2 regions of the Massilia sp. UYP34 genome follow, and region 2 is predicted to be linked to the other one. Evidence: predicted binding sites of a transcription regulator. Region 2 holds the regulator's gene; the other holds the start of a gene.
What was found. Region 2 encodes sigma-54, which starts transcription at its own class of promoters, with help from an activator protein. Its sites were predicted from a motif close to TGGCANGNAANCTGCTTT; they were not measured.

Region 1: ACZ9AQ_RS14165 (ANTAR domain-containing response regulator) is a predicted target of sigma-54. The motif match lies at 11,717-11,734, and genes of this name have one in related genera.

What each region holds. Positions count from the first base shown of each region.
Region 1 covers NZ_JBWBRF010000008.1:32,828-47,427, reverse strand. The annotation lists gene aptA (omega-aminotransferase AptA) at 1-417, shown strand, start outside; gene ACZ9AQ_RS14200 (FAD-dependent oxidoreductase) at 478-1,470, shown strand; gene ACZ9AQ_RS14195 (NCS1 family nucleobase:cation symporter-1) at 1,600-3,087, shown strand; gene ACZ9AQ_RS14190 (allantoate amidohydrolase) at 3,165-4,931, opposite strand; gene ACZ9AQ_RS14185 (LysR family transcriptional regulator) at 4,945-5,883, opposite strand; gene ACZ9AQ_RS14180 (urate hydroxylase PuuD) at 6,013-7,281, shown strand; gene ACZ9AQ_RS14175 (M20/M25/M40 family metallo-hydrolase) at 7,278-8,519, shown strand; gene ACZ9AQ_RS14170 (S9 family peptidase) at 8,674-11,067, opposite strand; gene ACZ9AQ_RS14165 (ANTAR domain-containing response regulator) at 11,745-12,389, shown strand; gene ACZ9AQ_RS14160 (CmpA/NrtA family ABC transporter substrate-binding protein) at 12,427-13,596, shown strand; gene ACZ9AQ_RS14155 (MFS transporter) at 13,866-14,600, shown strand, end outside.
Region 2 covers NZ_JBWBRF010000001.1:34,977-49,576, forward strand. The annotation lists gene ACZ9AQ_RS00165 (flavin reductase family protein) at 1-590, opposite strand, end outside; gene ACZ9AQ_RS00170 (DUF1272 domain-containing protein) at 655-963, opposite strand; gene ACZ9AQ_RS00175 (YqaA family protein) at 1,007-1,510, opposite strand; gene ilvA (threonine ammonia-lyase, biosynthetic) at 1,716-3,254, shown strand; gene queF (NADPH-dependent 7-cyano-7-deazaguanine reductase QueF) at 3,267-4,094, shown strand; gene ACZ9AQ_RS00190 (PTS sugar transporter subunit IIA) at 4,461-4,943, shown strand; gene hprK (HPr(Ser) kinase/phosphatase) at 5,170-6,105, shown strand; gene rapZ (RNase adapter RapZ) at 6,164-7,042, shown strand; gene ACZ9AQ_RS00205 (DUF5694 domain-containing protein) at 7,204-8,274, opposite strand; gene ACZ9AQ_RS00210 (enoyl-CoA hydratase/isomerase family protein) at 8,358-9,443, opposite strand; gene hpf (ribosome hibernation-promoting factor, HPF/YfiA family) at 9,567-9,926, opposite strand; gene ACZ9AQ_RS00220 (RNA polymerase factor sigma-54) at 10,002-11,477, opposite strand; gene lptB (LPS export ABC transporter ATP-binding protein) at 11,489-12,241, opposite strand; gene lptA (lipopolysaccharide transport periplasmic protein LptA) at 12,253-12,801, opposite strand; gene lptC (LPS export ABC transporter periplasmic protein LptC) at 12,848-13,453, opposite strand; gene ACZ9AQ_RS00240 (KdsC family phosphatase) at 13,465-14,019, opposite strand; gene ACZ9AQ_RS00245 (KpsF/GutQ family sugar-phosphate isomerase) at 14,019-14,600, opposite strand, start outside.

The DNA of each region.
Region 1 (14,600 bases), on a different contig from region 2:
GATGCCTTCATGGAAGGGCCGGCCGGGATCGAGCTGTTCCACGGCTATACCTATTCCGGCCACCCGCTGGCCTGCGCCGCCGCGCTGGCCACCCTGGACGTGTTCCGCGAGCAGGCGGTGCTGGACAACGCGGCGCGCATGCAGCCGTATTTCGAGGAAGCCCTGCAATCGTTGCGCGGCCTGCCGCACGTGATCGACCTGCGCTCGATCGGCATCATCGCCGGCATCGAGCTGGCGCCGATCGAGGGACAGCCCGGCGCGCGCGGCTATGCGGCGCTCAAGCAGGCCTTTGCCGAAGGCCTCTTGATTCGCATCACGGGCGACATCATCGCGCTGTCGCCGCCGCTGGTACTGGAAAAACAGCACGTCGACGAATTGTTCGGCAAGCTGGCCACGGTCCTGACACGACTGGCCTGAATGCGTGGCCTGAAAACGCAGAAGACGCGCCCTGCCGCGCACCACAAGAAAGAGAGACCGATGACCGCCATCACCGACGTCCTGGATTCGTCCGCATCCGAAGAATATGTCCCCCTGGCCGGCGAGCCGGCCGCGCCGACCGGCAAGCAGGTGGCCGTGGTCGGCGCCGGCGTGGCCGGCATGGCCTGCGCCATCCGGCTGGCGCTGCTCGGCAATGGCGTCGTGCTGTACGAAGCGCGCGCGCCCGAGCGCATGGGCGCGCATCTGCATGAACCTGCGCCGGCAAGCGCCTCCGACCAGGCGCTGTTCGAGCGCCTGGCGGCGCAGGGCCGCATCCGTTGCGAATATGGGCGCAGGCTGGGCGTCGACCTCGAGCTGGCCGACCTGCACCTGTGGCACGACGCGATCTTCCTCGGCATCGGCCTGGCCTCCAGCCGGGTGCTGGCGCTGTCCGGCAGCGACCCGGCGGGACTGGTCGACGCCGGGCGCCGGCTCGCCGCCGTGTATGCGCTGGACGACCTGCTGGCGCTGCCGGTGCCGCAGCGCGCGATCGTGATCGGCGCCAGCCGCGGCGCGGTCGGGATGGCGGCGCGCCTGAAGCAGCTGGGCGCCCAGGACGTCACCCTGGCGCTGCGCCACGCCCTGGCGCCCGACGGCCCCGAAGAAGAAGTCGCGCGCGCCTGCTTCGTGCGGGTGCGCGGCTGGGTCGCGCCGCTCGAGGTGCTGCGCGACGTGCGCGGCGCGGTCGAGTCGGTGCGCTTCGAGCAGACCCGCCTGCTGGGCGACCGTGTGGTCGACACCGGCGGCTTCACCGAGATCGCCGCCCACGCCGTGTTCAAGGCGGTGGGCCGCGCCGCCGGGGCCGAACGCGACACGCAGGTAGCCCAGCAGTCGCGCGAGGGCGACCGGATCGAGGTCGACGGGTGCTTCCGCACCGCGCTGCCGGGCATCTATGCAGGCGGCGACTGCGTGGCGGCGCGCCTCGAACGGACGCAGGCGCGCCGCCATGGCCTGCAGGCGGCGCAGGCGATCCATGCCGACCTGCAGGCCTGAGGGGTTCACCTCACCGAGGGTCTCACGTCACTGAGGGTCTCACGTCACCGAGCGTCTCACGTCATATTCTCACGCCGTATTGACGTTTGCGTTACACTCGCGCGCATCGATTCTGCAGTTTAACTTCGCATGCGCACCGTGACTCATCCAACCTTTACCGACAACGACCTCTGGAACGACGACCTCGCTCCGACCACCGCAGAGCAGCGCACCTGGCGCTGGTACCACTTCGCCGCCCTGTGGGTGGGCATGGTGATGTGCATTCCCGCTTACACGCTGTCGGCCAGCCTGGTGGAGGCGGGCATGTCGGGCTGGCAGGCGGTGCTCACCGTGTTCGTGGCGAACGCCATCGTGCTGGTGCCGATGCTGCTGATCGGCCATGCCGGCGCCAAGTACGGCATTCCCTACGCGGTGCTGGCGCGCACCTCGTTCGGCACCAGCGGCGCCAAGCTGCCGGCGCTGATGCGCGCCATTGTCGCCTGCGGCTGGTACGGCATCCAGACCTGGTTCGGCGGCAGCATGATCTATACCTTGCTGGGCGTGATGAACGGCGCTCCGATCGGCGGCGAGCCGCTTGGCTGGCTGGGCATCAACCTGGCGCAGCTGGCCTGTTTCCTCGCGTTCTGGGCGATCCAGCTGTACTTCGTGGTGCACGGCATGGAATCGATCCGCCAGCTCGAGACCTGGACCGCGCCGCTCAAGATCGGGATCTGCTTCGTGCTGCTGTGGTGGGTGCACCGGCAGGTCGGCGCCGACGGTTTCGGTCCGCTGCTCGAGCAGCGTTCGCAGTTCGTGCCGGGCGGGTCGAAGGAAGGGCAGTTCTGGTCCACCTTCTGGCCGTCGCTGACCGCCATGATCGGCTTCTGGGCGACCCTCGCACTGAACATCCCCGACTTCACCCGCTTCGCCAGGTCGCAGCGCGACCAGGTGGTCGGCCAGGCCGTCGGCCTGCCGCTGCCCATGGGCCTGCTGGCGGCGCTGGCGGTGATCGTCACCTCGGCCACCGTGGTCCTGTACGGCGAGGCGCTGTGGGACCCGGTCGACCTGGCCAGCCGCATGACCGGCATCGCGGTGCTGGTGGCCCTGATCGTGCTGCTGGTCGATACGGTCAGCGTGAACCTCGCGGCCAACCTGGTCGGCCCGGCCTACGATTTCTCGGCGCTGGCGCCGCGCCGCATCAGCTATCGCACCGGCGGCTACATCACGGCCGGGCTGGCGCTGGTCATGATGCCGTGGAAGATCCTCGAGTCGACCCAGAACTACATCATGACCTGGCTGGTCGGCTACTCCGCCTTGCTCGGACCGATCGCCGGCGTGCTGATCGTCGACTACTACCTGGTGCGCAAGACCACGCTCGACGTCGACCAGCTGTATCGCCACGACGGCATCTATTCCTATCGCAGCGGCATCCTGAGCGGCTGGAACAACGCGGCCCTGGCGGCATTCGCGCTGGGGGTGCTGCCCAACATCCCGGGCTTCCTGAATGCGGCCTTCCCGGCCAGCTTCCCCGACGTCGGCGAGGCCTTCAAGACGATCTACACGTATGCGTGGTTCGTCGGCGTCGCGATCGCCGCCGTGGTCTACGGCCTCATGATGAAGGGGCGGGGCGTGCGGTGACATCGGCGCCGGCGATCCGTGGTGGCTGCAGCCGGTCACCGCGGGCGACAGGTCGGCGCAGAAGCCGCTGACGACGCCTACGCTGCCGGCGTTGCCGTCCGAGTAAAGTGGCGCAGTAAGTCGAGCAACACCGCGCCGGCGACATCGGCATCGTCGGCGCTCATGGTCTCGAGCGGATTGTGGCTGATGCCACCATTGCCGCAGCGGACGAACAGCATCGCGACCTCGGTCAGCTGCGCCATGCGCATCGCGTCATGGCCGGCGCCGGACGGCAGTTGGAACGCCGGCAGGCCGGCGCGTTCGACCGCGGCCGCCAGCTGTCCCATCAGCCGCGGCGCGCAGGGCACGGCGTCGATCTCGAGCAGCTTGTACAGTTTTTCCTGGATGCCGCGCCGCGCGCAGATGGCGCTGATGCCTGCCAGGATGTCGTCCACCGCCGCCAGCCGGGTCTCGTCGTCGGCGGCGCGGATGTCGAGCGACAGGCGGCAGGCGCCGGGCACGACGTTCACCGAGCCGGCCGGCACCTCCAGCTGGCCGACCGTCCCCACCAGCGACGTCGGACCGTGACAGCGGCTTTCCACCAGCAGCACAATTTCAGCAGCGGCGGCGGCGGCATCGCGCCGCATGCCCATCGGCGTGGTGCCGGCGTGGCTGGCCACGCCCTTCAGTTCGACCAGGTAGCGCGAGCTGCCGGCGATCGCGCTCACCACGCCCAACGGCAGGCCGCGCTCGAGCAGCACCGGTCCCTGCTCGATATGCACCTCGATGAAGCCGAGCACGCCGGCGGGATCGCGCGCGATGGCGGCGATGGCGGCCGGATCGTGGCCGGCGGCCGCCAGCGCGTCGCGCATCGGAATGCCGTCGGCGTCGCGCGCATCGAGCAGGGCCGGATCGAAGCCGCCGGCCACGGCGCCGCTGCCGAGGAAGGTGCTGCGATAGCGCACGCCTTCTTCTTCGGCGAAGGCGATCACCTCGAGATCATAGGGCAGGCGCTCGCCGCGCTGATGCAGCCGGGCGACCAGCGCGATGGGCAGCAGGATGCCGAGCCGGCCGTCGTACTTGCCGCCGTTGCGCACGGTGTCGTAGTGCGAGCCGGTGATCAAGGTCTGCGCGCCCGGCCGTGCGGCGGCGTAGCGGCCGACCACGTTGCCGACGGCGTCGACGTGGACCGCCATGCCGGCGTCGCGCATCCAGCCGGCGATGGCCGCGGCGGTGCGGCGGTGGGCCGGCGTCAGGTAGGAGCAGGTCAGGTCCGCATCGCTGTCGCTGATGGCGCCGAGGGTTTCGCACCAGTCCATCACGGTGACGCCGACGGAGGGTTCGATGCCGAGCAGGGCGTTGAGCCGGATCTCGGCGATGCGGTGCACCTGGCGCAGCGCTTCGCGCAGCTCGTCGTCCAGCGCGTTGTCGAGGCGGCGCACGAAGGTGTCGATGATGCCCTGCCGCGCCAGGCCCCGACCGGTCGGGCCTTTCACGGCCAGGATGAAGGGAAAGCCGAAACGTTCGTTGTACTGCGCGTTGAGCGCGTGCAGCCTTGCGTATTCTTCGGGCGTGCAGCGGTCCAGATTTGATGCGGCCTGTTCGCCGCTCGATTCAAGCGTCAGCTGGCCGGCGATGGCGGCCTTGCCGGCCAGCTCGGGATGGGCGCGCAGCAGCGCCAACCGTTCGTCGCCGGTCGCGCCGTCGACCGCCGCCTGCAAGGCCAGCTTGAGCGCGGCCAGGGTGGAAAAGGGGCTGGCCGCGGCGGCGCGCTGCGCGATCCAGGGAGAATGCTCGTAGATGCCATGCAGCGCTTTGGTGAAAGCGTCGGCGTCGAGTCGGTTCAGCTCCTGGATCGTCAACATCGTCTACTCCTGGCTATTGTTGATTGAGGGCCCTTGCCGCGCTGCTCACCTGGTCGCGCAGCCATTTGTGTTCGGTCGACTGGTGCACGCGCTGGTGCCACAGCTGGTAGAAGCGCATCGGCGGAAACTTGACCGGCACCGTGAAGCTTTTCAGCGGCAGCGTCTTCTCGAAGGCGCGGATGAACTGGCGGCCGGTCGTCAGCACCAGGTCGCTCTGGGTGAGCATATACGGAATCACGCCGAAATAGGGCGACTCGACCGCCACCCGGCGCCGCAGGCCGTGGCGTTCCAGCCAGGCGTCGATCACGCCGTGGTAGCCCGGCAGCATCTGGGTCGGGGCCACGTGGGGCAGGTCGAGGTAGTCCTCGAGCGTCATCGCGTCCGGCGCCGTGCGCCTGGCATACGGGCTGTCGGCGCGCATGGTGCAGATGATCGGATCCTCGAACAGCTTGGACATGTGCAGGTGGGCGGGCGGCTCGTCCCAGTTGGCGATGACCAGGTCCATGTCGCCGTCGGACAGCATGCGCAGGTAGTCCAGGCCAGGGCCGAGGGCGTGGATGACGACGCGGCTGGCGGGCGAGCCGCGCCGCAGCAGCGCCACCACGTTCGGCAGGAAGCGCGCGTCGAGATAGTCGGGGGCGGCGATGTGGAAGGTGCGCGCCGCCTGCTCGGGCACGAACGGCGCCTTGCGCACGAACAGGCTCTCGGCCTCGTCGAGGATGCGCTTGGCCGGTTTCAACAGGCTCTCGCCGTGCTGGGTCGGCACCATGCCGCGCGCGCCGCGCACCAGCAGCGGGTCGCCGGTCAGCTCGCGCAGTTTACGCAGCGACGCCGAGATCGAGGGCTGCGGCTGGTTCAGCTTGAGCGCCACCCGCGACACGTTCTTCTCCACCAGCAGCAGGTAGAGGATGCGGATCAGATGCAGGTCGAGGTTGCGGGGCAGGCTGGACATCGCAGGCGGCCGAGGTGGCACGTATATCAAGAAAGATATGTCGAATATACGCTAAATTTCATGTCGCAGAAATTGGAATCGGCGTATCTTCGATCCATCTCAGCCGTACCGCATTCATGAAAGAAGCCCATGTTCGATACCGGATACCTGGCGCCCTATGCCCTGGAGTGGTTCAACCTGCTGCTGCGCTGGCTGCACATCGTCACCGGCATCGCCTGGATCGGCGCCTCCTTCTATTTCGTCTGGCTCGACAACACCATCAGGCCGCCCGCGCCCGGCTCGGAGCTGGAGCGCAAGGGCGTGTCCGGCGAACTGTGGGCGGTGCACGGCGGCGGCTTCTACAACCCGCAGAAATACCTGGTGGCGCCGGCCGAGCTGCCGCCGGAGCTGCACTGGTTCAAGTGGGAAGCCTATTCCACCTGGCTCTCGGGCTTTGCGCTGCTGGTGGTGGTCTACTACCTGAACGCGAAGGCGATGATGGTCGACCGCAGCGTGGCAGACCTCACCAGCTGGCAGGCGGTCGGCGTCGGCATCGGCAGCCTGGTGGCCGGCTGGATCGTCTACGACCTGCTGTGCCGGACGAAGCTGGCGCAGCACCAGCTGGCGTTCGGCGCCGCCATCTGGCTGCTGCTGGTCGGCAGCAGCTGGGTGCTCACCCACCTGCTCAGCGGCCGCGCCGCCTACCTGCACGTGGGCGCGATGATCGGCACCATCATGGTGGCCAACGTGGCGATGCTGATCATTCCGGGCCAGCGCAAGATGGTGAACGCCATGCTGGCGGGCGACAAGCCCGACCCGACCCACGGCATCAAGGCCAAGCAGCGCAGCGTCCACAATAATTATTTCACCCTGCCGGTGCTGTTCATCATGATCAGCAACCACTATGCGATGACCTACAATCACCCGCACGCCTGGGCCGTGCTGGGCGTGATCATGCTGGCCGGGGTGTTGATCCGCCACTTCTTCAACCTGCGCCACAAGGGCCGCACCGCATGGCGCTATCCGGCCGCGGGCGTGGCGCTGCTCCTGGCGCTGGCGGTCGTGCTGGCGCCGCCGCCGCGGGCCAGCGCCGATCCGGCGGCGGCGGCTGCCGCCGGTCCTGACGCCGCCGCGCGCTTTGCCACGGTGCGCACGATCATGGAACAGCGCTGCGTGTCGTGTCACGCGCAGCAGCCGACCCAGCCCGGTTTCGCGGCGGCGCCGGGCGGCGTGATGCTCGACACGCCGGAGCTGGTGAGCCGGCATGCGGCCCGCATCTACCAGCAGACGGTGCAACTGAAGGCGATGCCGCTGGCGAATCTCACCCACATGACCGATGCCGAACGCGCCCAGGTGGGAGCCTGGTTCGAGGCCGGCGCCATCACGAACGCAGAAACAAACGCAGACGAGGCCCCATGAACAATCCCTTGCACGAGCGCGTCACCGGCTGGATCGACGCGCACTTCGACGAACAGGTGGCTTTCCTGCAGGAGGTGGTGCGCATCCCGACCGATACCCCGCCGGGCAATAACGCGCCGCATGCCGAGGCGGTGGCGACCACGCTGGAGGCCGCCGGCTGGCCGGTCGAGCGCCATGCGGTGCCGGCGCAGCAGGTGCGCGACCATGGCCTGGAGAGCATCACCAACCTGATCGTGCGCCGCCGCTACGGCGCCGGCGGCCCGACGCTGGCGCTGAACGCCCACGGCGACGTGGTGCCGCCGGGCGAAGGCTGGACCCGGCCGCCGTACGGCGCCGTGATCGAAGATGGTTACCTGTACGGGCGCGCGGCGGCGGTCTCGAAGAGCGACTTCGCCACCTACGTGTTCGCGACCCGCGCACTGGAGGCGCTGGGCCTGCCTTTATCGGGCGCGGTCGAACTGCACTTCACCTACGACGAGGAAGTCGGCGGCCTGCTGGGGCCGGGCTGGTTGCTGGAGCAGGGCCTGACGCGGCCCGACTACGTGATCGCGGCCGGCTTCGGCTACGGCATCGTCACCGCCCACAATGCCTGCCTGCAGCTGGAAGTGACCGTGCACGGCAGGGCGGGGCATGGCGCGATGCCCGAGATGGCGGTCGACGCCCTGCAGGCCGCCACGACAGTGCTCAATGCGATCTATGGCGCGCTGCCCGGCCTGAAGGAGATCCGCAGCGCCGTGCCTGGCATCGGCTCGCCGACCATGATCGTCGGGCGCATCGACGGCGGGACCAACACCAATGTGGTGCCGGGGAAGGTCGTGCTGCGCCTGGACCGGCGCATGATTCCCGAAGAAGACCCGGCGCTGGTCGAGGCGCAGGTGCGCGCGCTGATCGAGGAGGCGGTGCGCGGCGCGGGCGGCATCCGCCTCGAGATCCGGCGCCTGCTGCTGTCGCAGGCGCTGCGGCCACTGCCGGGCGTGGCGCCGCTGGTGACGAGCCTGCAGCGTCATGGCCGCGCGATCATGGGCGAGGAGATTCCCGCGCACGGCACGCCGCTGTATGCGGATGCGCGGCTGTATGGCGAACATGGCATCCCGGCGGTGCTGTATGGCGCCGGGCCGCGCACGGTGGAGGAGTCGAACGCCAAGAAGGCCGACGAGCGTCTGCTGCTGGAGGATTTGCGCCGCGCGACCAAGGTAGTGGCACTGACCTTGCTCGACTTCCTGGGCCCACGGCCCTGAAACACCGCCGGCCCGATTCTATTCCTGGCTCAAAAACGTCGTTCCCGCGGAGGCGGGAACCTAAGTCTCCAGCTATGCCACTTCGCTTGACAATATGGCGTGCTAAATAACTTGGGTTCCCGCCTGCGCGGGAACGACGTGTCAGCGGTGCGGGTTACTTCTGCTTGAGCGAGCGCTCGAACAGTTCATAGATCCGGCGGTACTGGTCATACCACGCCTCCGGCTGCACGTAGCCGTGACGCTCCAGCGGATAGCTCGCCAGTTCCCACTTGTCCTTCTTCATCTCGATCAGGCGCTGCGCCATGCGCACCGAGTCCTGGTAGAACACGTTATCGTCGATCATGCCGTGCGAGATCAGCAGGTGGCCCTTCAGGTTGTGCGCGTATTCGATCGGCGACGACTTCTTGTACGCTTCCGGGTCGATGTCCGGGGTGTTCAGGATGTTGGCGGTGTACTCGTGGTTGTAGGTGGTCCAGTCGGTCACCGGGCGCAGCGCGGCGCCGGCCTTGAAGGTGTCCGGCGCGCGCATCAGGGCCATGAAGGTCATGAAGCCGCCGTAGCTGCCGCCATAGATGCCGACGTTGGCGGCGTCGCCCTGGTGCTGGTTCACCATGTACTTGACGCCGTCGATGTAGTCTTCCAGTTCCGGATGGCCCATCTGGCGGTAGATCGCGGTGCGCCACTTGCTGCCGTAGCCTTTCGAAGCGCGGAAGTCCATGTCCAGCACCACGTAGCCGTTCTGCACCAGCAGGTTGTGGAACATCTGCTCGCGGAAGTAGTTCGGATAGCGGTGGCTGACGTTCTGCAGGTAGCCGGCGCCGTGCACGAACATCACGACCGGATACTTCTTGCCCGGCTCGAGCTGGGCCGGACGATACAGCTTGGCCCAGACCGGGTCGCCGCCGGCGCTGGAAGGCACGGCCACGTACTGCGGCTGGATCCATTCGCGCGCCCTGAACTCCGGCGTGCGGGTGTCGGTCAGCTTGCTCGCTTCGCCGCCCCTGCCGCCCGACAGCGGCACGGTCGCGATCTGGATCGGGGTATAGCTGGACGACCAGTGCACCAGCAGCTTGTTCTCGTCCGGCGACAGGGCGAATTTCTCGACGCCGTCGAGCTTCGTCACTTCGCGAACCTCGGGCGCGCCATTCGCGCCATTCGCATTCACGGCGCAGACTTCGTAGTCGCCCGGGTTGTCGCGGTTGCACAGCATGTAGGCGGTGCTGCCGTCGTAGGTCCAGCGCACGTCGCTGGCTTCCCACTTGCCGGTGGTGAGGGCGCGCGGGGCGGCGGCGCTCAGGCTGTCCCTGGTGTACAGGTGCGAGTAGCCGCTTTCCTCGGACAGGTACCACAGCGTGCGGTTGTCCGGCAGCCAGCCGAATTCGACGTTGTCGTAATTGACCCAGGCGCCGTCGGTCAGACGGTGCAAGGGTTGCAGCTTCGCGGCGCCCAGGTCGACGCTGGCGATCCAGCGGTCCTTGTTGTCGACCGCGCGCAGCATGACGGCGACCCTGGCGCCGTTCGCGCTCCAGTCGATCGCGTTGCGGCCACCCGAGACCACCACCGGGCGGTTGCCCTTGAGCGGATCTTTTTTGGCGGCGGCGCGCAGTTCGGCCAGTGGGTCGACGTTGACGCCCGGGAGTGCGTCGAAGGCGATGTCCTGCACCTTGTTGGTGCGCAGATTGACCAGTTTCAGTGCATGCGGCACCGGCATGTTGCGGCCGACGCGGGTGCGCACGTCTTCGGTTTCCTCGTAGCCCGATTCGTTCACGTAGCGCGGCATCTTGCCGGCGCGGCCCTTGTCGGCGCCTTTGGCGGCGGTGACCACCAGCAGCCAGCGGCCGTCGGGCGACAGCGAGCTGCCTTCGATGGTGACCTTGTCGCCCAGGTAGACCGGGCTTGGCGCCATCGAGGCGTCGGCGCGGCGCAGTTCGTCGGTGCGCGCGCGCAGGGCGTCGCGGTCATCCTTCTGGCGCTTGAGGTGCTCGATCAGGCGCAGCTCGGTCGAACGGTAGGGATCGTCTTCGGGCGCGTTCGGGTCCTTGGCGGCGCGCGGCAGGGCGGCCGGGCCGGTCACGCGGCTGGCGCGGTCCCACACATACCAGTCGTTGCCGATGCGGTACTGGACCGCGGCTTCGTCCGCCGTGTACTGGGCGGCGGTGATGCGGCTGGCGCCGCGCGTGACCTGCACCAGCTGGCCCGACTTGAGGTCGCGCTCGAACAGGTCGTTGTTGCGCAGGACCAGCATGCGGCTGTTGTTGCGGTTGTAGACCACGTCGGCGCTGTCGATCTTCGGCAGCTCGGCGTCCGCGACCAGCCGGGCCTGGCCGGCCGCGACCTCGAACACGTCGCGCACCGGCGAGCCGGTGCGCTTCTGCTTGTAGTACACCTGCTTGCCGTCCCAGCTGAACCAGGCGTCTTCCACCGGGGTGCCGATCCAGTCTGGATGGCTCATGGCCTGGTCGAGGGTGATGGGGGTGGATGCCGCCGCCGGCAGCGCGATCAGTGCGGCGAAGGAGGCCGCAAACAGGGTAAGTGCAGGTGTTCGCATGGGGGAGTCTGATGAGTGAAATGGCTTGTTTGCCAATGGTGCTTGCCAAAGATGCTTGCCAGAAATGCGCATGCATTCTAGCGCAGGCACTCGCCGCGACCACGAATCATGACAGGTTTTTTTTGCTGTAAAGACAAGCGCCGGCGGTACGTCAGTACGGCCGGCGCTGGATGCGGATGGCTTATCGCGGCCGTGGTGCGCCGCAATGAAACCTTGCTTTACATGGCCCTGAACGGGCCTTTTGGCGGGCGCGGCAGGAACATGGCGACCCGGGCTGCCACGGCCACGACGGCCAGGGCGATGGTGAGATATTCGAGCGGGTGCATGATCAGCCCCGCATTGCCGGCGCGTAGCCGCCGTGGGCGACGTAGAGTTCTTGCGAGAAGCTGCGGATGGCCGAGATGGCTGTCGCGAAGAAGCGGGTGCGTTGGATGGCTGCAGTCATGATTGTTCCCCTGAGATAGATACTTCGATGTTGCGTTGCAGTATAGGGGCGTCTTCGTCATAAGCAAACTTTAGATTTGTGATTCCAGCGATACGCTTGGTGAATGATTGTTAAGTTGCTCTCATGCAAGATATTCGTGGTGCGAATATCTTGCACCCCGGGTTTCGCATAAGAAGGGCACTGGGCATCACCGGTGCTCGCGCCTGGTGCGGAACTTGCATATAGTATGCGCATGAAATCGCGAGACAGTGCATCACCACACCTGCGGATCGTCGTCGTGCTTTCCGCAACCGCACCCGGCACCGACCCTGACGCCGCCCAGGCCGCGCAGGCGCGGCGCAGCACGGCGCTGCGCATCGGCCTGCTCGAATCGGGCTACGACCTGATCGCCTCGCTCCCGGCCGACGTGTTCCTGCCCGAGCGCATCGCCCAGCTGCAGCCCGACCTGATCATCGCCGACAGCGAGTCCGACGCGCGCGACGTGCTCGAGCACATCGTGATCGCCACCCGCGACGCGCGGCGGCCGATCGTCCTGTTTACCGAGGACGATGCGCCGGCCAGCATGGACGCGGCGATGGACGCCGGCGTCTCGGCCTACATCGTGGCCGGCCTGCAGGCCGAGCGCGTCAAGCCGGTGCTGGACGTCGCGCTGGCGCGCTTCCGGCGCGAGCAGAAGCTGCTCGATGAGCTGAGCGACACGCGCCAGAAGCTGGCCGAACGCAAGACCGTCGACCGCGCCAAAGGGCTGCTCATGACGCGCTACAGCCTGACCGAGGAGCAGGCCTACCAGCGCCTGCGCACGCTGGCGATGAACAAGAACCTGAAGCTGGCGGAAGTCGCGCAGCGCCTGATCGACGTGGAAGACCTGCTGGGTTAGGCCCGCACCTTCCATCCATACAACGACAAGGAGACGTATGACATTGGCAGGCAGGGGAGCCTGGATCGCCGGCACCGACCGCCCCGAGATCGAGACCGTCCGCATCGGCTTCATGCCGCTGGCCGATTGCGCGCCGCTGGTGATGGCGTCGGTGCTCGGCTTCGACGAGCGGCATGGCGTGCGCTTCGAGCTCACCCGCGAGCTGTCCTGGACCGCCATGCGCGACCGCCTGATCGGCCAGCAGCTCGACGCGGCCCATGCGCTGTACGGGATGGTCTACGGCATCCAGAACGGCATCGGCACCCAGCAGTGCGATATGGCGGTGTTGATGAACCTGCACCAGAACGGCCAGAACATCACGCTGTCGCGCGCGCTCGCCAACGCCGCGCGCGACCCCGGCCTGCTGCGGCGCGAGATCGACGAAACAGGGCGCAAGCTCACCCTGGCCCACACCTTCCCGACCGGGAACCACGCGATGTTCCTGTACTACTGGCTGGCCGCGCATGGCATCGACCCGCTCGTGGACTGCCAGGCGGTGACGGTGCCCCCCAGCCAGATGGCGGCCAGCCTGGCGGCCGGGCATATGGATGGTTTCTGTGCGGGCGAGCCGTGGGGCCAGCGCGCGCAGCGCGACGGCGCCGGGGTCCAGGCCGCGTCCAGCGAACAGGTATGGCCGAACCATCCGGGCAAGGCGCTGGGCACGCGCGCCGACTTCGCGGCCAGCCATCCGAACACCTGCCGCGCCATGATCGCGGCGCTATTGGAAGCCGCGCGCTGGCTCGACGCCTCGCGCACCAACCGCGAAGCCGCGGCCGAGGTGCTGGCCAGCCCCGCCTATGTCAATGCGAGCCGCGACACGCTGCAGTTCTGCCTGGCCGGCCGCCATACCGACGAGCATCGTGGGCACGGCGGCTGGCGCGGCCACAACGGCTTGCGCTTTCATGCCGACGGCGAGGCCAACTTCCCGTGGCTGTCGGACGGCATGTGGTTCATGACCCAGCACCGGCGCTGGGGCCTGCTGCGCGAAGCGCCCGCCTACCAGGCGCTGGCGGCCCAGGTCAGCCGCATCGACCTGTACCGCGAGGCGGCCGAACGCACCGGCACGATGCTGCCCGCCTCCCCGATGCGCAGCTCGACCCTGCTGGGCGGCCGCGTATGGGACGGCAGCGACCCGCAGGCCTGGGCCGGCGCACCTGGCGCATCCTGAACGCGGTGCACGCAGGTGCATCATCGTGGGGAGCGCTGCACTGCAATGCAGCATCCTGGCGCCGCATCCAGGTCCGACCTGTCGGCGTACGCCCGTGAACCCCGGGTGGCACGCCTCTTGCTCATACCCATGACAGGATCAATGGCGATTCTCTTCAAGACTCTCACTTAGCGCCGGCCCAACGCGGGGACGGCAACAGGACAACGGCGTCCGCAGCTACTGCCCACGGCAGCAAGCGCGGACGCCTTTTCGTTTTCAAAGGAAGAACAATGGCCAGCAAAGCGGACAGCATCAAGCTCTTTTCCTTCCAGGGCGCGCCCATGCGCGCCTTCCACCTGACCTGGGTCGCCTTCTTCGTCTGCTTCTTCGCCTGGTTCGCCTGCGCGCCGCTGATGCCGGTCATCAAGGGCGAGTTCGGGCTCTCGATGGAGCAGATCGCCAACATCAATATCGCGGCGGTCGCGATCACCATCTTCGTGCGCCTGCTGGTGGGGCCACTGTGCGACCGCTACGGCCCGCGCAAGACCTATACCGGCTTGCTGCTCCTGGGCGCGATTCCCGTGCTGGGCGTGGCGCTGGCGCAGAGCTACGAAGCGTTCCTGCTGGCGCGCCTGGGCATCGGCGCGGTCGGCGCCAGCTTCGTCATCACCCAGTACCACACCTCCGTCATGTTCGGACCGAAGGTGGTCGGCACCGCCAACGCGACGGCGGCCGGCTGGGGCAATGCCGGCGGCGGCGCGGCGCAGGCGGTCATGCCGCTGATGCTCACCGCCATCGTGATGCTGGGCGTGAGCCAGTCGCTGAGCTGGCGCCTGGCGCTGGTGGTGCCCGGCGTGATGATGATCGTGATGGCCTTCTTCTACTGGCGCTATACGCAGGATTGCCCGGCCGGCAACTACGACGAGCTGCGCAAGACCGGCCGCATGCCGGAGGGCGGCGGCAAGGGCGGCTGGGCGAGCTTCGTCGCCGGCTGCCGCAACTACCGCGCCTGGCTGCTGTTCGTC
Region 2 (14,600 bases):
CCGGCGTTGTCCGACGCTTGCGGCGGCGTCGCGCTCGCCTCGAAGGCCTCGCCGAGTTCGAAAAAGTGCCCACCCGCAACGTAATGGATGCTTTTCGGACTCCCTTCGCTCGTGACCCAGTGGCCGTCGCGGAACACGGCCGGATCGGCCCAGGCGGCGACCACCTGGCCGAGGAACAGGTCATAGGTTTCCTGGATGTGCGGCTCGGGCAGCAGGCGGCATTCGAGCCAGGCCAGGCAGCCGTCCAGCAGCGGCGCGCCGACCTGCGCGCCGGTCCAGTAGCCGGCGCCGAAGGCGGCGAACTTGTCGACCTCGCGGCCCGTGGTCGAGCCGACCTGCAGGGTCAGCTGCGCCAGTTCGCGCGACGGCACCATCAGGGCGAATTCGCCCGACGCCTCGACCATGCGACGCGTGAGCGTGCTCTTGTCGAGCACCACCGCCACCTTGGGCGGATCGAAGTCGAGCGGCATCGACCAGGCGGCGGCCATCACGTTGATCGCATCGCCATCGCGTGCGGATACCAGCACCGTCGGGCCGTGGTTCATCAGGCGATAGGCTTTGTCGAGGGGAACGGGGAGGCGGTCGGTCATGCGCGAATCCTGGGGCGGCAGCGAAACGCCCATTATGAACCGCCTCCTGCGAACGTGCAGGACGCTAGCGATCCGACGGCGCGATGTCCTTGATGGCCGCGGCGAAGCGCGCATGCGCGGCCGGATCCACCGGCCGCAGCTTCGGCTCGGTGCGCGCCGGGTCGTTGCCCAGATAGTTTCCGTTCTTCCAGTTGCGCGCGGGCCTGACCGGCCGCGGCACGAAGCCGCCGCCGCAGTTGGGGCAGACGTTCAGCAATATGCCGTCGACGCAGGCGGCGCAGAACGTGCACTCGTAGGAGCAGATGCGCGCCTCGGTGGACGCCGGCGGCAAGGCCGCATGGCAGTGTTCGCAGTTCGGTCGCAGTTCGAGCATCGGCTTCTTCCTGATGACCCGGCCGCTGTCGGAAAGGACATGCTCAGCCGGTGATACGGGTCAGCATATCACCGAGATTGGTCCAGAAACTGTCCGGGATGTACAGCAGCGCCAGGGTCATGGTCACATAGCGCGCAAACTTGCCGATCGCCATATACATGACGCTGGGCCAGAACGGCAGGTGCAGCCAGCCGGCCAGGGTGCACAGCGGGTCGCCGATGCCCGGCAGCCACGACAGCAGCATGGTCTTGGCGCCATAGCGCTTGAGCCAGCCGAACCAGCGGCTCTGGCGCTCTTTCGCGAACGCGACCTTGGCGCGGTAGCCAAGGAAATAGTCGAAGGCGCCGCCCAGGGTATTACCGATCGTCCCGACCAGGATGGCAGGCCAGAACATCTCGGGATTGGCCTTGATCACCGCGAACACGGCGGGCTCGGAGCCGAGCGGCAGCAAGGTGGCGGAGACGAAACTGACGATGAAGATGGAGGTCAGCCCGACGGTCGGGGCAGCCAGGAAGTCAAGCAGCCATTGGACAGCGGATTCGATCATGCGGGCTTATTGGGCCCCTTGCGGTAGCCTAGTGGTGGCGATAAGCGTCCATTATAATGGTCCGGTACTTTCGTCACGACACGATACGATGAGCCTGCCACCCAGCCCGTCACTTCGTACTGCGCGCCACGGTCACCCACCCTAGCGGAACAGTTCGCGTCGTCCGTCCCGCCGGCCTTGCCGGCAAGACTTTTGCAATCCGACCATGACTACCGACTACCTGAAAAAAATCCTGACCGCCCGCGTCTACGACGTCGCCGAACAGACGCCGCTCGACCTCGCCCCGACCCTGTCCCAGCGCCTGGGCAACCGGATCTATTTCAAGCGCGAGGACATGCAGAGCGTGTTCAGCTTCAAGCTGCGCGGCGCGTACAACAAGATGGCGAACCTGACGCCCGAGCAACTCAAGCGCGGCGTCATCTGCGCCTCGGCCGGCAACCACGCCCAGGGCGTGGCGCTGTCGGCCTGCCGCCTCGGCTGCCGCGCGCTGATCGTGATGCCGACCACGACCCCGCAGGTGAAGATCGAGGCGGTCAAGGCGCGCGGCGGCGCCAGCGTCGAAGTCGTGCTGCACGGCGACTCGTACACCGACGCCTACAACCACGCGCTGCTGCTGGAAAAAGAGCAACGCCTGACCTTCGTGCATCCGTTCGACGATCCGGACGTGATCGCCGGCCAGGGCACGATCGGCATGGAAATCCTGCGCCAGCTGTCGAGCCCGATCCACGCGATCTTCGTCGCCATCGGCGGCGGCGGACTGATTGCCGGCATCGGCGCCTATGTGAAACAGATTCGCCCCGACATCAAGATCATCGGCGTGCAGACCCTGGATTCGGACGCGATGGCGCGCAGCCTGAAGGCCGGCCATCGCGTCACGCTGACCGACGTCGGCCTGTTCTCGGACGGCACCGCGGTGCGCCTGGTGGGCGAGGAAACCTTCCGCGTCGCCCAGCAGGTGGTCGACGAGATCATCCTGGTCGACACCGACGCCATCTGCGCCGCGATCCAGGACGTGTTCCAGGATACGCGCAGCATCCTCGAACCAGCCGGCGCGCTGGCGGTGGCCGGCGCCAAGGCCTATGTCGAGCGCTCGCAGATGAACCGCGAGCCGATCAGGAACGAGACGCTGGTGGCGGTGGCCTGCGGCGCCAACATGAACTTCGACCGCCTGCGCTTCGTGGCCGAGCGCGCCGAGCTGGGCGAATCGCGCGAGGCCGTGTATGCCGTGACCGTGCCCGAGCAGCGCGGCAGCTTCCGCCGTTTCTGCTCCCTGGTCGGTCCGCGCAACGTCACCGAATTCAATTACCGCATCAGCGATGAGAGCGAGGCCCACGTGTTCCTCGGCGTGCAGGTGGGCAACCGCAGCGAGTCGGGCCTCCTGGCGCGCACCTTCGAGGAACACGGCTACAAGACGCTGGACCTGACCTACGACGAGCTGGCCAAGCTGCACATCCGCCACCTGGTGGGCGGGAAAAGTTCACTTGCACATGACGAATTGCTGTATCGTTTCGAGTTCCCCGAACGGCCGGGTGCGCTGATGCGCTTCCTGGACAGCATGGCGCCGAACTGGAATATCTCGTTGTTCCACTACCGCAACCAGGGCGGGGACGTGGGGCGCATCCTGGTCGGGCTGCAAGTGCCGCAGGCCGAGATGGATGAGTTCCGGCAGTTCCTGGCCTCGCTCGGTTACCGCTATTGGGACGAGAGCGGGAATCCCGTCTATAAATTGTTTTTGGGGGCATGACGCCCCAGCGCTATGAATACCCCTGATCAATCGCCGCTTGGCAAGTCTTCTGCCTACCAGAGCCAGTACGCCCCCGAACTGCTGTTCCCGATTCCGCGCCAGCAAAAGCGCGAGGAATTGGGCCTGGCGGGCACGCTGCCCTTCTTCGGAGTCGACATCTGGAACGCGTATGAACTGTCGTGGCTGAACATGCGCGGCAAGCCGCAGGTGGCGATCGCGACCGTGACGGCGCCGGCCGATTCGCCGAACATCGTCGAATCGAAATCGTTCAAGCTCTACCTGAACTCGTTCAACCAGACCCGCCTGGCCGGCCCCGACGCCCTGCTGGCCCTGCTGCGCGACGACTTGTCGAACGGCTTCGGCGCGCCGGTCCACGTCACCCTGACCCACCCGGAAGACTTCGGCAAGATCGGGATGGGCGAACTGGAAGGCACGCTGCTCGACCGCCTCGACATCGAGGTCGACGCTTACGCGCCGGCCCCGCAACTGCTCAAGGCCAATCACGAAGACGCGCCGGTCGAGGAAACCCTGGTCTCGCACCTGCTCAAGTCCAATTGCCTGGTCACCGGGCAGCCGGACTGGGGCACGGTGCAAATCCGTTACGTCGGCCCGCAGATCGACCAGGAAGGCTTGCTGAAATACCTGATCGGTTTCCGCGAGCACAATGAATTCCACGAGCAATGCGTGGAGCGCATCTTCGTGGACGTGCTGCGCCAGTGCCGGCCGAGCAAGCTGGCCGTGTATGCGCGCTATACGCGGCGCGGCGGCCTTGACATCAATCCATGGCGCACCAATTTCACCACCGGCAAGCCAGGTAATCTGCGTGGCGCGCGCCAGTAAACATCCAATTTCTGTCAGGATATTACTCGCACGCTTGTGCGTTTTAGGCGACAGCCATGCACCGTGCATAAGACCTTCTTTGGCGATACGATACCGGACGCGCTGCCTTGCTTTGAAGCCGCCCTTCGAGCAATCATCGGTAAACAAGAGGAGCGGCATACGATTGCTGGTGTCACTAGCTGATTCGTTGAGGAAATTGCGTAAAAGTGTTGATGTAAGTCAACTTACTGCTTATCCCGTTTCGACGGGTATCGTGCGGCGGTTCGGCGAGAAGGCCAAACTGTCGCGAATTCGAGTGTCTCGGGCCCTAAACAGGCCTATAATCCCGTGCTCGCAAGCACTCCACGCGTGCATCGCACCCACGTTATGACGAATCTAAGCAAAATCCTCTCGCTCGAGAACGTGCAACTCGACCTCGAAGTGTCGAGCAAAAAACGGGCTTTCGAGCAGGCCGGCCTGATCTTCGAGAACAATTGCGGCATCGCCCGCTCGATCGTCTCGGACAACCTGTTCGCGCGCGAACGCCTGGGCTCGACGGGCCTGGGCCATGGCGTCGCCGTCCCGCATGGCCGCATCAAGGGCAGCAAGAGCCTCAAGTCGCCGCTGGCCGCCTTCGTGCGCCTGAAGGAGCCGATTCCTTTCGAGTCGCCCGACGGCCAGCCGGTGAACCTGCTGTTCTTCCTCTTGATCCCCGACCACGTCACCCAGCAGCACCTCGAGATCCTGTCCGAGATCGCCGAGCTGTTCTCCGACGAATCGGTGCGCACCGCCCTGGCGAACGATCCCGATCCGAAGTCGGTACATGACCGTATTATCAACTGGCAACCCAGCCTGCAGGCTCTGGGTTAAACTGCACGTATGCCAGGACCTATCCCGGTAGGTGGGAGGAAGTTCATGCCGATGCATGGCGAGTGTGAGCAAGGCGCGAGGAGGCCGCATGGCGAGCCATGCAACGACGAGTAACGCAGCGCACACTTGCCAGGCGCGGTAGGAACGACTCTCACCTGCCGGGATAGGTTCTCAACGCGCGGCAATCACGCCGCGCGCGCCTTATTTTGCGACGACGACAATGCCCATGCTGCAGTCTCCGCTGACCATCCAACGGCTGTACGACGACAACCGCGACAGCCTGCAACTCGGCTGGTTTGCGGGCTTTCCCGGCGGCGAACGCCAGATCGCCGGCGACGCCGCCTCGGCCGCCGACCAGGTCGGCCACCTGAACCTGATCCACCCGGGCCGGATCCAGGTGTTCGGCCACCAGGAACTCGACTACTACCACCGCCTCAAGGCCAATTCGCGCAGCCATGTGGTTGGCGAACTGATCGGCGGCGGCCCGCCCGCCCTGATCATCGCCCAGGGCCTGGAAACCCCGCCCGACATCCTGGCCATCTGCGACGAGCAAAACATCCCGCTGTTCTCCACGCCGCTGCCGGCGGCGCAGGTGATCGACTTCCTGCGCGTGTATTTGTCGAAAAAGCTGGCCCAGCGCGTGATCATGCACGGCGTGTTCATGGACGTGCTGGGCGTGGGCGTCCTGATCACCGGCGACTCGGGCCTGGGCAAGAGCGAACTGGGCCTGGAACTGATCTCGCGCTCGCACGGCCTGGTGGCCGACGACGCCGTGGAATTCTCGCGCATCGCGCCGAACATGATCGAGGGCCGCTGCCCGCCGCTGCTGCAGAACCTGCTCGAAGTGCGCGGCCTGGGCCTGCTGGACATCAAGGCGATCTTCGGCGAGACGGCGGTGCGGCGCAAGATGCGCCTCAAGCTGATCGTGCACCTGGTCAAGCGCGGCGCGCTGGACGAAGAGGTCGAGCGCCTGCCCTTCCACTTCCCGACCGAGGACGTGCTGGGCCTGCCGATCCGCAAGGTCGTCATTCCGGTGGCGGCCGGCCGCAACATCGCGGTGCTGCTCGAAGCCGCGGTGCGCAACACCATCCTGCAACTGCGCGGCATCGACACGCTGCAGGAATTCATGGAACGCCAGCGCCAGGCCATGAGCGCGGACTGAAGCGGCATTGGCGGCGCGGCGGCGTGCCATCGGGTGAAGGTTGCGGTATCATCGCCGCATGCACATCGTCCTCATCACCGGCATCTCGGGCTCGGGCAAGTCCGTGGCCCTGAATGTCCTGGAAGACGCGGGTTACTACTGCGTCGACAATCTGCCGCCGGCCCTGCTGCCGGCCCTCGTCAATACGGTCAACGAAACCGGCACCGGCAAGATCGCGGTCGCGGTCGACGCGCGCAGCGCCGAGTCGCTGGTCGAACTGCCGGTGAGCGTGCGCCGCATGCGCGAGGACGGCCATGCGGTCAAGGTCATGTTCCTGACCTCGAGCACCCATTCGCTGGTCGCGCGCTTTTCCGAAACGCGGCGCAGCCACCCGCTGTCGCACGAGCTGCGCCCGGGCGAGAACCCGGCCTCGCGCCGCACCCTGATCGAGTGCATCGCCGAAGAGCGCGAGCGCCTGTCGTCGATCGAGAACCTGGGCCACGTGATCGACACCTCGGAACTCTCGGCCAATAAACTGCGCGCCTGGATCAAGGAGCTGGCCGAGGTCGACCATGCGCCGCTGACCCTGTTCTTCGAATCGTTCGCGTTCAAGGTCGGCGTGCCGCTCGACGCCGACTTCGTGTTCGACGTGCGCGCGATCCCGAACCCGTATTACGACCTGGCCTTGCGCCCCCTCACCGGCAAGGATCAGCCGGTGATCGACTTCCTCGACGCCCAGCCTAGCGCCGCCGAGATGCTGGCCGACATCCGCGCCTTCGTGGCCAAGTGGCTGCCCTCGTTCAAGACCGACAACCGCAGCTACCTGACGGTGGCCGTGGGCTGCACCGGCGGGCAGCACCGCTCGGTGTACATGGCCGAGCACCTCGGCGCGTATTTCAGCGATACCGAGCGCGTGATCGTGCGGCATCGGGAACAGCCGAAGAATCCGGCTGCGTAATTTTTACCGCCAGCCCTCGCACGTCGTTCCCGCGGAGGCGGGAACCCAATTCCTCAGCATAGTGGCGACGTTGAACGTAGTGGGTAAGCACGAACTTGGATTCCCGCCTCCGCGGGAATGACGTGCGAAATGCGGTGGTGCATGGTCGCGTTAGCGGTGGATTACCGCAACACCGCCGCAGTATCCACCACCCGCACATCATGCATCTGGTGCAGATAGGCTTCCAGGTAGCCCTTGTGCGAAGCGCCGACGATGACCAGGAGCCGCGTGCCCGGCATGACGCCCACGACGTCGCGGATGTTCGCCGCCATGCGCAGGTTGCGCGTTTCCCAGTAGCCGATGTAGGCGCGGCCGAAGCGCTGCGGCGACGGTTCGTTCAGCGCCGCGCCGAAGTCAGCTTCGAAGACCGTCGAGACATGATCGGGCGCATTGTAGGCGCGGTATAGCGCCAGCATGCCTTCGGCGCTGCCCAAGCCCTGATACAGGATCTTGTCCGCCTGCCGGAGCGCGCGGTTGGCCGGATTGTCCCAGGCCTTCATGATCGCCTCGCCGGCCGCCTTGCGGTCGGTGTACGGACGGCCTGCCGATTGATCGTCCATCGCATACACGCGTTCATGACCCAGCCGGGCCGCCAGGCGCGCCGCGATCATCACGCTTTCGTCGGGATCGACCGCGAGCTTTCGCAGCTGCTCGACCAGGGCGGCATCCAGGCCGTCGCCGGCGCGGCGCTCCCCGGCCGGCAAATGGAACCACTGGACCGCAGCCGATGCCGGCTCTCCACCCGCCAGGAACAAGGCCGCCAGGCGTCGCCGCTGGGCAGGCGACGGCGTCGCCGGCCATCCGGCCAGCAGCTTCTCCGCTTGCGCCGTCGCTTCGGGAACGTCCAGACCGGTTGCGGCCTTCGCCGCCGCGGTATCCGGGCAATAGGTCTCGACCGTCTCCGCATAACGCGCCGCGTGACGGCGCAGAAAATCGCATTGCGGCCCGGAGCGCTCTTCGACCGCGATCGCCTGCGGCTTCCACGCCGCCAGCCGCTCGTTGAGCAAGGACAGGCTGGCAGGCTGGAACGTCTTGGGCAAGTGCGACAAGTGGGGTGAACCGAGCACCATGATCTCGTTGACCGGCCCTGCTGCCGGACCCTTGAGCCGGCTCGGATCGAAAGTTGGCTGATAGTCCTGGGCAGCGGCGGCGCCGCATAAGGTCATCGAGATCAGCAAGGCGGTCAGGCGCATCGGGTGTCCTTTCAGGTCATGAAGGCCCGATGTTCACACCCCGCCGATACGCTGTCACGCAAAAATGAATATGTTCGCCGTGATTATGCGAGGTGCCTGAGCGGATGCGCATGCGCCGGCCACACCGGTTCGAAAAAGCGTGCCACCATCTGCGGCGTCACCTGTTCGAGCGATGGCGGGTTCCATTGCGGCGCATTGTCCTTGTCGACGACGAGCGCGCGCACGCCTTCGAGCACTTCGCCATGCTCGAAATTGTGGCGCACCAGCGTGCGCTCCATGCGCAGGCAGTCGGCCACGGACAGCTGCGCGCCACGCGCCAGCAGTTCGTGGGTCACGCACATCATCAGGGGCGAACGCTGGCGCATCGCCGCCAGGGCCCGCTGCGCGAACGGCGTCGCGTCGCCTTCGAGCGAGGCCATGATCGCGGCCACCGAGGCCGCGCCGAAATGGGCGTCGATGCGCGTGCGCAGCGACGGCAATTCGCTCTCGCCCGCCAGCGCGGAAAATGGCGCCGCGAAGGCGCGGATCGCCGCCGGCAGCGCGGCGCCGGGCGTGGACGCGATCAACGCATGCAGGGCCGGCAGTTCGGCGCCGGGCACGAACAGGTCGGCCAGCCCGATATGCAGCGCGTCGGCGGCGCCGATCGTCAGCCCGGTCAGGCCCAGGTAATAGCCGAGCCGTCCCGGCGCATGCGACAGGAAATGGCTGCCGCCGACGTCTGGGAACAGGCCGATGTTCACCTCGGGCATGGCCATCCTGGTGCGCTCGGTCACGATGCGCAGGCCGCAATCCGGGCCGCCCTGGGCGATGCCCATGCCGCCGCCCATTACCACGCCGTCCATGACGGCGATGTAGGGCTTCGGATAGAAATGGATCAGGTGGTTCAGCGCGTATTCTTCGGTGAAGAAATCCTCGAGCAACGCACTGCCGCCCATCGGCGTCGCATGGCCGACCTCATGGAAGAAGCGGATGTCGCCGCCCGCGCACAAGGCCTTCTCGCTGCTGCTGGTCAGCACCACCGCCTCGACCTGCGCGTCATCCTGCCAGGCGCGCAGCGCCACGGTCAGCGCGCGCACCATCGCGAGCGACAGCGAATTGAGCGCCTTCGGGCGGTCCAGGGTGATGATGCCGGTGCGGTTGGCGATGCGGGTCAGGACATGGTCGGTCATGGGGTGATCCATCATGGAGAGACCTGCATTTTACCGAACACGCGCTGCGGGTAAAACCGGAAAGGCGGATGCAAAAAGGGCGTCCCCTCAGACGCCCTTAGCTGGTGTGAGCCCTGCGCCTGGTCAGGCGGCAGCGGCCTCTTCGCTGCCACGCTCCGGCAGGCGCTTGATCGAAGTACGGCTATGGTCCTTCAGCATTTGCTTGTGTTTGAGGATCTGTCGGTCCAGCTTATCCATCAGCGTATCGATCGCCGCGTACAGGTCTTGCGCGACGCTTGCCACGTGCAGGGTCTTGCCCGACACCTGGACGTTGATCTCTGCTTTCTGCCTTTTTTCTTTTTCAGTGAGGTTGTCGACGGCCAGGAAGACATGGGTGTCGATCACCTGGTCGAAATGGCGAATGATGCGCTCGAGCTTATTCTGAACGTATTCACGGATGGCGGGGGTCACTTCGAGATGATGGCCACTGATTGTGAGGTTCATACACACTCCTTTGAAAATGATGCACCGTGTGGACCACACCAACGCGACAAGGCACGACGGGTGTGGACGGCGCAGTTACAAGGACTTGCGGAGGCTTACAGGGGGTATCTTGAGGGCTTCACGGTATTTTGCAACCGTCCGGCGCGCAATGACCATGCCTTGTTCCCCGAGCATCTCCGCGATCTTGCTGTCGGATAATGGGTTCCTAGGGTCTTCTGCTCCTGTCAATTGTGCGATGAGCGCACGGATTGCCGTCGAGGATGCTTCGCCTCCCGCCTCGGTGGCAACGTGGCTACCGAAGAAATACTTCAACTCAAACATGCCGTGCGGGGTCAGCATGTATTTCTGGGTTGTGACACGAGAAATTGTGCTCTCGTGTAGGCCTAGTGTATCAGCTATCTCGCGTAAAACAAGGGGCCGCATGGCAACCGCGCCGTGGGAGAAAAAGTTGCGCTGGCGCTCGACGATCGCCTCCGCCACGCGCAGGATGGTGTCGAACCGCTGGCGCATGTTCTTGATGAGCCACTTCGCTTCCTGCAGCTGCGCGCCCATCTGCGCTTCGCTCTTGCCTTGCTTGAGCAGGCTGGCATACAGGCTGTTCACGCGCAGGCGCGGCATCACGTCCGGGTTCAGGGTGACCGCCCAGCCGCTCTTGGCGCGGCGCACGATCACGTCCGGCACCACGTAGTCCGACACGTTCGAGGCGAAGACCGCACCCGGATGCGGATTACACTGGCGCACCACGGCCTGCACCTCGCGCAAGTCTTCGTCGTCGCAGTCGAGCGCTTTTTTCAGCTTGCTGTATTCGCGCTGGGCGAACCAGGTCAGGTAACCTTCGACGATGGTCAGGGCCATGCGCCGCGTGACCATTGGCACGCCCGGCATGCGCCGGATCTGCAGCGCCAGGCACTCGGACGCGCTGCGCGCGCCGACGCCCACCGGGTCCATGCTCTGCACCAGCGCCAGCGCGCAGCGCAGCTCGTCGATCTCGATCTCGAGTTCTTCGGGCAGCCGCGCGTGGATCTCGTCGAGCGGCTCGTCGAGATAGCCGTTGTCGTCCAGCGCATCGATCACCAGCTCGGCGAGCGCACGGTCGCGCACCGACAAGGTGGCTTCGCGCACCTGCTCCATCAGGTGTTCGCGCAGGGTGATGGCGCAGGCTTCCAGCTGCGGGCGGCCGTCCTCGTCCTCGCCGCCGCCGGACGACGGCGCGCCGCCCTCGCTCCAGTCAGCATCAACGCGATCGTTGTCGGCGCCGCTCTCGAGGCTCTCGCCCTCCTGCGCCGGCGCGTCCTGGCCCTCGGCCTGCTGGCCGGGCGCCGGCGGCGCTTCGCCATTGGCGGGCGCATTGTTGATGGCGCCATCGGCCAGCAAACGCACCGAACGGTCGAGCGGATCGTCGAGCCGCTCGAGCAAGGGGTTATCGCCCAGTATCTGCTCGATCTCCTGGTGCAGTTCGAGCGTCGACAGCTGCAGCAACCGGATCGACTGCTGCAGTTGCGGCGTGAGCGCGAGGTGCTGCGAAGTGCGAAGTTGCAGGGACTGTTTCATCTAGGCGTCGCTCACATGCGGAAGTGTTCACCCAGGTACACGCGGCGCACCGACTCGTCCGCGATGATGTCGTCAGGACGGCCGGAGGCAAGCACCGCGCCCTGGTTGATGATGTAGGCGCGGTCGCAGATGCCAAGCGTCTCGCGCACGTTGTGGTCGGTGATCAAGACACCGATCCGGCGCTCTTTCAGGAAGCGCACGATGCGCTGGATCTCGATCACGGCGATCGGGTCGACGCCGGCGAACGGTTCGTCCAGCAGCACGAAGCGCGGATTGGTCGCCAGCGCGCGCGCGATCTCCACGCGGCGGCGCTCGCCGCCCGACAGCGACAGCGCCGGATTCTCGCGCAGCTTCTCGATCTGCAGGTCGGCCAGCAGGGTGTCGAGGCGCTCGTTGATCTGGTCTTTCGACAGCGGCTTGCCATTGTCCTTTTGCAGCTCGAGCACGGCGCGGATGTTCTCTTCCACCGTCAGCTTGCGGAACACCGACGCCTCTTGCGGCAGGTAGGACAGGCCCAATACGGCGCGGCGGTGGATCGGCAGGCTGGTGATGTCGGTGCCGTTGATGTCGATCGAGCCGGCGTCCGACGGCACCAGGCCCACGATCATGTAGAACGACGTGGTCTTGCCGGCGCCGTTCGGGCCCAGCAGGCCGACCACCTCGCCGCACTCGACCTGCAGCGACACGTCGCGCACCACCAGGCGCTTGCCATAGCTTTTCTGCAGGCCCTTGACGACCAGGGTGCTGCAATCGTCCAGCTCCATCGGAATCGCCGTCATTGGGCGCCTCCGCCTGGTGCGCGCTTGGGCGCCAGGATCAGGGTGCCGCGGCCGCCGCCAACCTTGCTCTGGCCGCTGGTGTCGTTACGCACCGTGGCCACTTCCTTGCGGTTGTCGTAGGAGATGAACGGGCCGGTGATCTGGTTGGTCATGCGCGCGCCTTCCAGTTCGCGCACGACGGCGTTGGAATACAGGCGCACCAGTTCCGATCGCTCGTCGTACTCGATGCGCTCGGCCTGGCCGTCGACCCACAGGTCGGAACCACCGTCGCGCTTCTGGCGGAAGGTGGCGACCTTGCCGCCGGCGGCGGTGAGGGTCACGCTCATATAGCCTTCCGGGCTTTCCTTGACCAGGGCGCGGTCGGACTTGAGCACCAGGGTGCCGCGGGTCAGGACCACGTTGCCGGTCAGGATGCGGGTGCCGGTCACCTCGTCGACGTCGAGCGAGTCGAAGTTGATGACTGCCTCCTTGAGCGAATCGGCGCGCTCGGCGGCCGCGGTCAGCGACAGCAGGGAAAGGAAAACGGCGGCAAGTAGTTTTTTCATGGTCGGTTAAGGGTCTCGGGTTGGCACGCGGCGCTGGTGCGGGGAATCAGCGCTGGCGTGGCGGATAGACGATCTGGCCGCGGCTGGACAGGTGCAGCTGCATGGTCGCATTATTGGCGACCATGCCGGTGCCCTTGACGTTGGAGGCGCCAAGCTGCATGTCGATCGGCAGATCGGTCTTCAGGATTTCTTCGTCGGGCAGCACGGTAAGCGCCTGGGTGCGCACGTGCAGCGATTCGCTCTGCGCGGTCTTGGGGCGCTGCAGGTCGACGTCGCCGATCAGCTCGACCCGGTGCTCCTGGTGATGGATTTGCGCGTTCTTCGCCACCACCGTCATCGGCGGGCGGCCCGGCTCGACGCCGCGCAGCACCGGCGCGTCGACGTGCGACACGTCGCCGTTCGGAATATGCGCCAGGCGCTTGCCCGACACCAGGTAGCTCGGCTGGCCGTTCTCGGTCATGCGCACGAAGGAAAAGTTCTCGACGATGTAGTCCGGTTCGTCCGGCGGCCCTCCCAGCTGGGCATCGATGTCGGAGGCCTGCATCAGCTGCAGCAGCCAGAAGCTGCCGAAGGCGAAGAAGGTGCCGATCACGATCATCGCAAGGAGATTCCAGCGGTGCGCGGTACGCTTGTTCTGGACGATGGTAGCCATGCTGGGTGGCCTCAGGCGAAGTACGGCGCGAGCGCCTGGTCGTAGGTGCCCTGGGCGCGCATCACGAGATCGCACACCTCGCGCACCGCGCCGCGGCCGCCGGCGTTTTTCGTCACGTAGTGCGCGCGGTGCTGCACTTCGGGGTGGCCGGACGGCACCGCGACGGCGAAGCCGACGCGCGCGAACAGCGGCAGGTCGATCACGTCGTCGCCGATGTAGCCGCACTGCTCGGCGGTGAAGCCCGTGGCCGCCAGGAGCTTGGCGAAGCCGATGCGCTTGTCATGGATGCCCTGGTGGACGTGCGAAATGCCGAGATCGGCCGCGCGCTTGACGACGATCGGCGACAGGCGCGCGCTGATGATCGCGGTCTGGACGCCGGTCTTGTTGAGCAGCTGGATGCCCAGGCCGTCGAGCACGTTGAAGGTCTTGGTGACTTCGCCTTCCGGGCCGTAGGTCAGGCTGCCGTCGGTCAGCACGCCGTCGACGTCGAAGATCATGACCTTCACGCGCGCGGCGCGTTCCATGTGGGCCAATGGGGTGATGGCCGGGATAAACGTGTCGCTCATCAGATCACCTTGGCGCGGGTCAGGTCGTGGATGTGCAGCGCGCCGACCAGGCGGTCGTCGTCGTCGACCACCAGCATCTGGTTGATGCGGAATTCCTCCATCACGGCGACGGCGTCGACCGCCAGCTGGTCGGGCCGCACGCGGCGCGGGTTGACGTGCATGACGTCGCGGATCTGGATGTTCGAAAAGTCGTGCATGCGCTCGATCACGCGGCGCAGGTCGCCGTCGGTGAACACGCCCACCGGACGGCCTTCGGGGTCGACGACGGCGGTCATGCCGAGGCCCTTGCGGGTGACCTCGAGCAGCGCTTCGACCAGCGGGGTGTCGGGGGTGACGCTCGGCACCGCGTCGCCGCTGCGCATCACGTCGCGCACGTGCGTCAGCAGGCGCCGGCCCAGCGCGCCGCCCGGATGCGACAGCGCGAAGTCCTGTTCGCGGAAACCCCGCGCGTCGAGCAGCGCCACGGCCAGCGCATCGCCCATGGCGAGGGTCACGGTGGTGCTGGTGGTCGGCGCCAGGTTGAGCGGGCAGGCTTCCTTGTCCACCGCGATGTTCAGGTGCACGTCGGCCAGCCTGGCCAG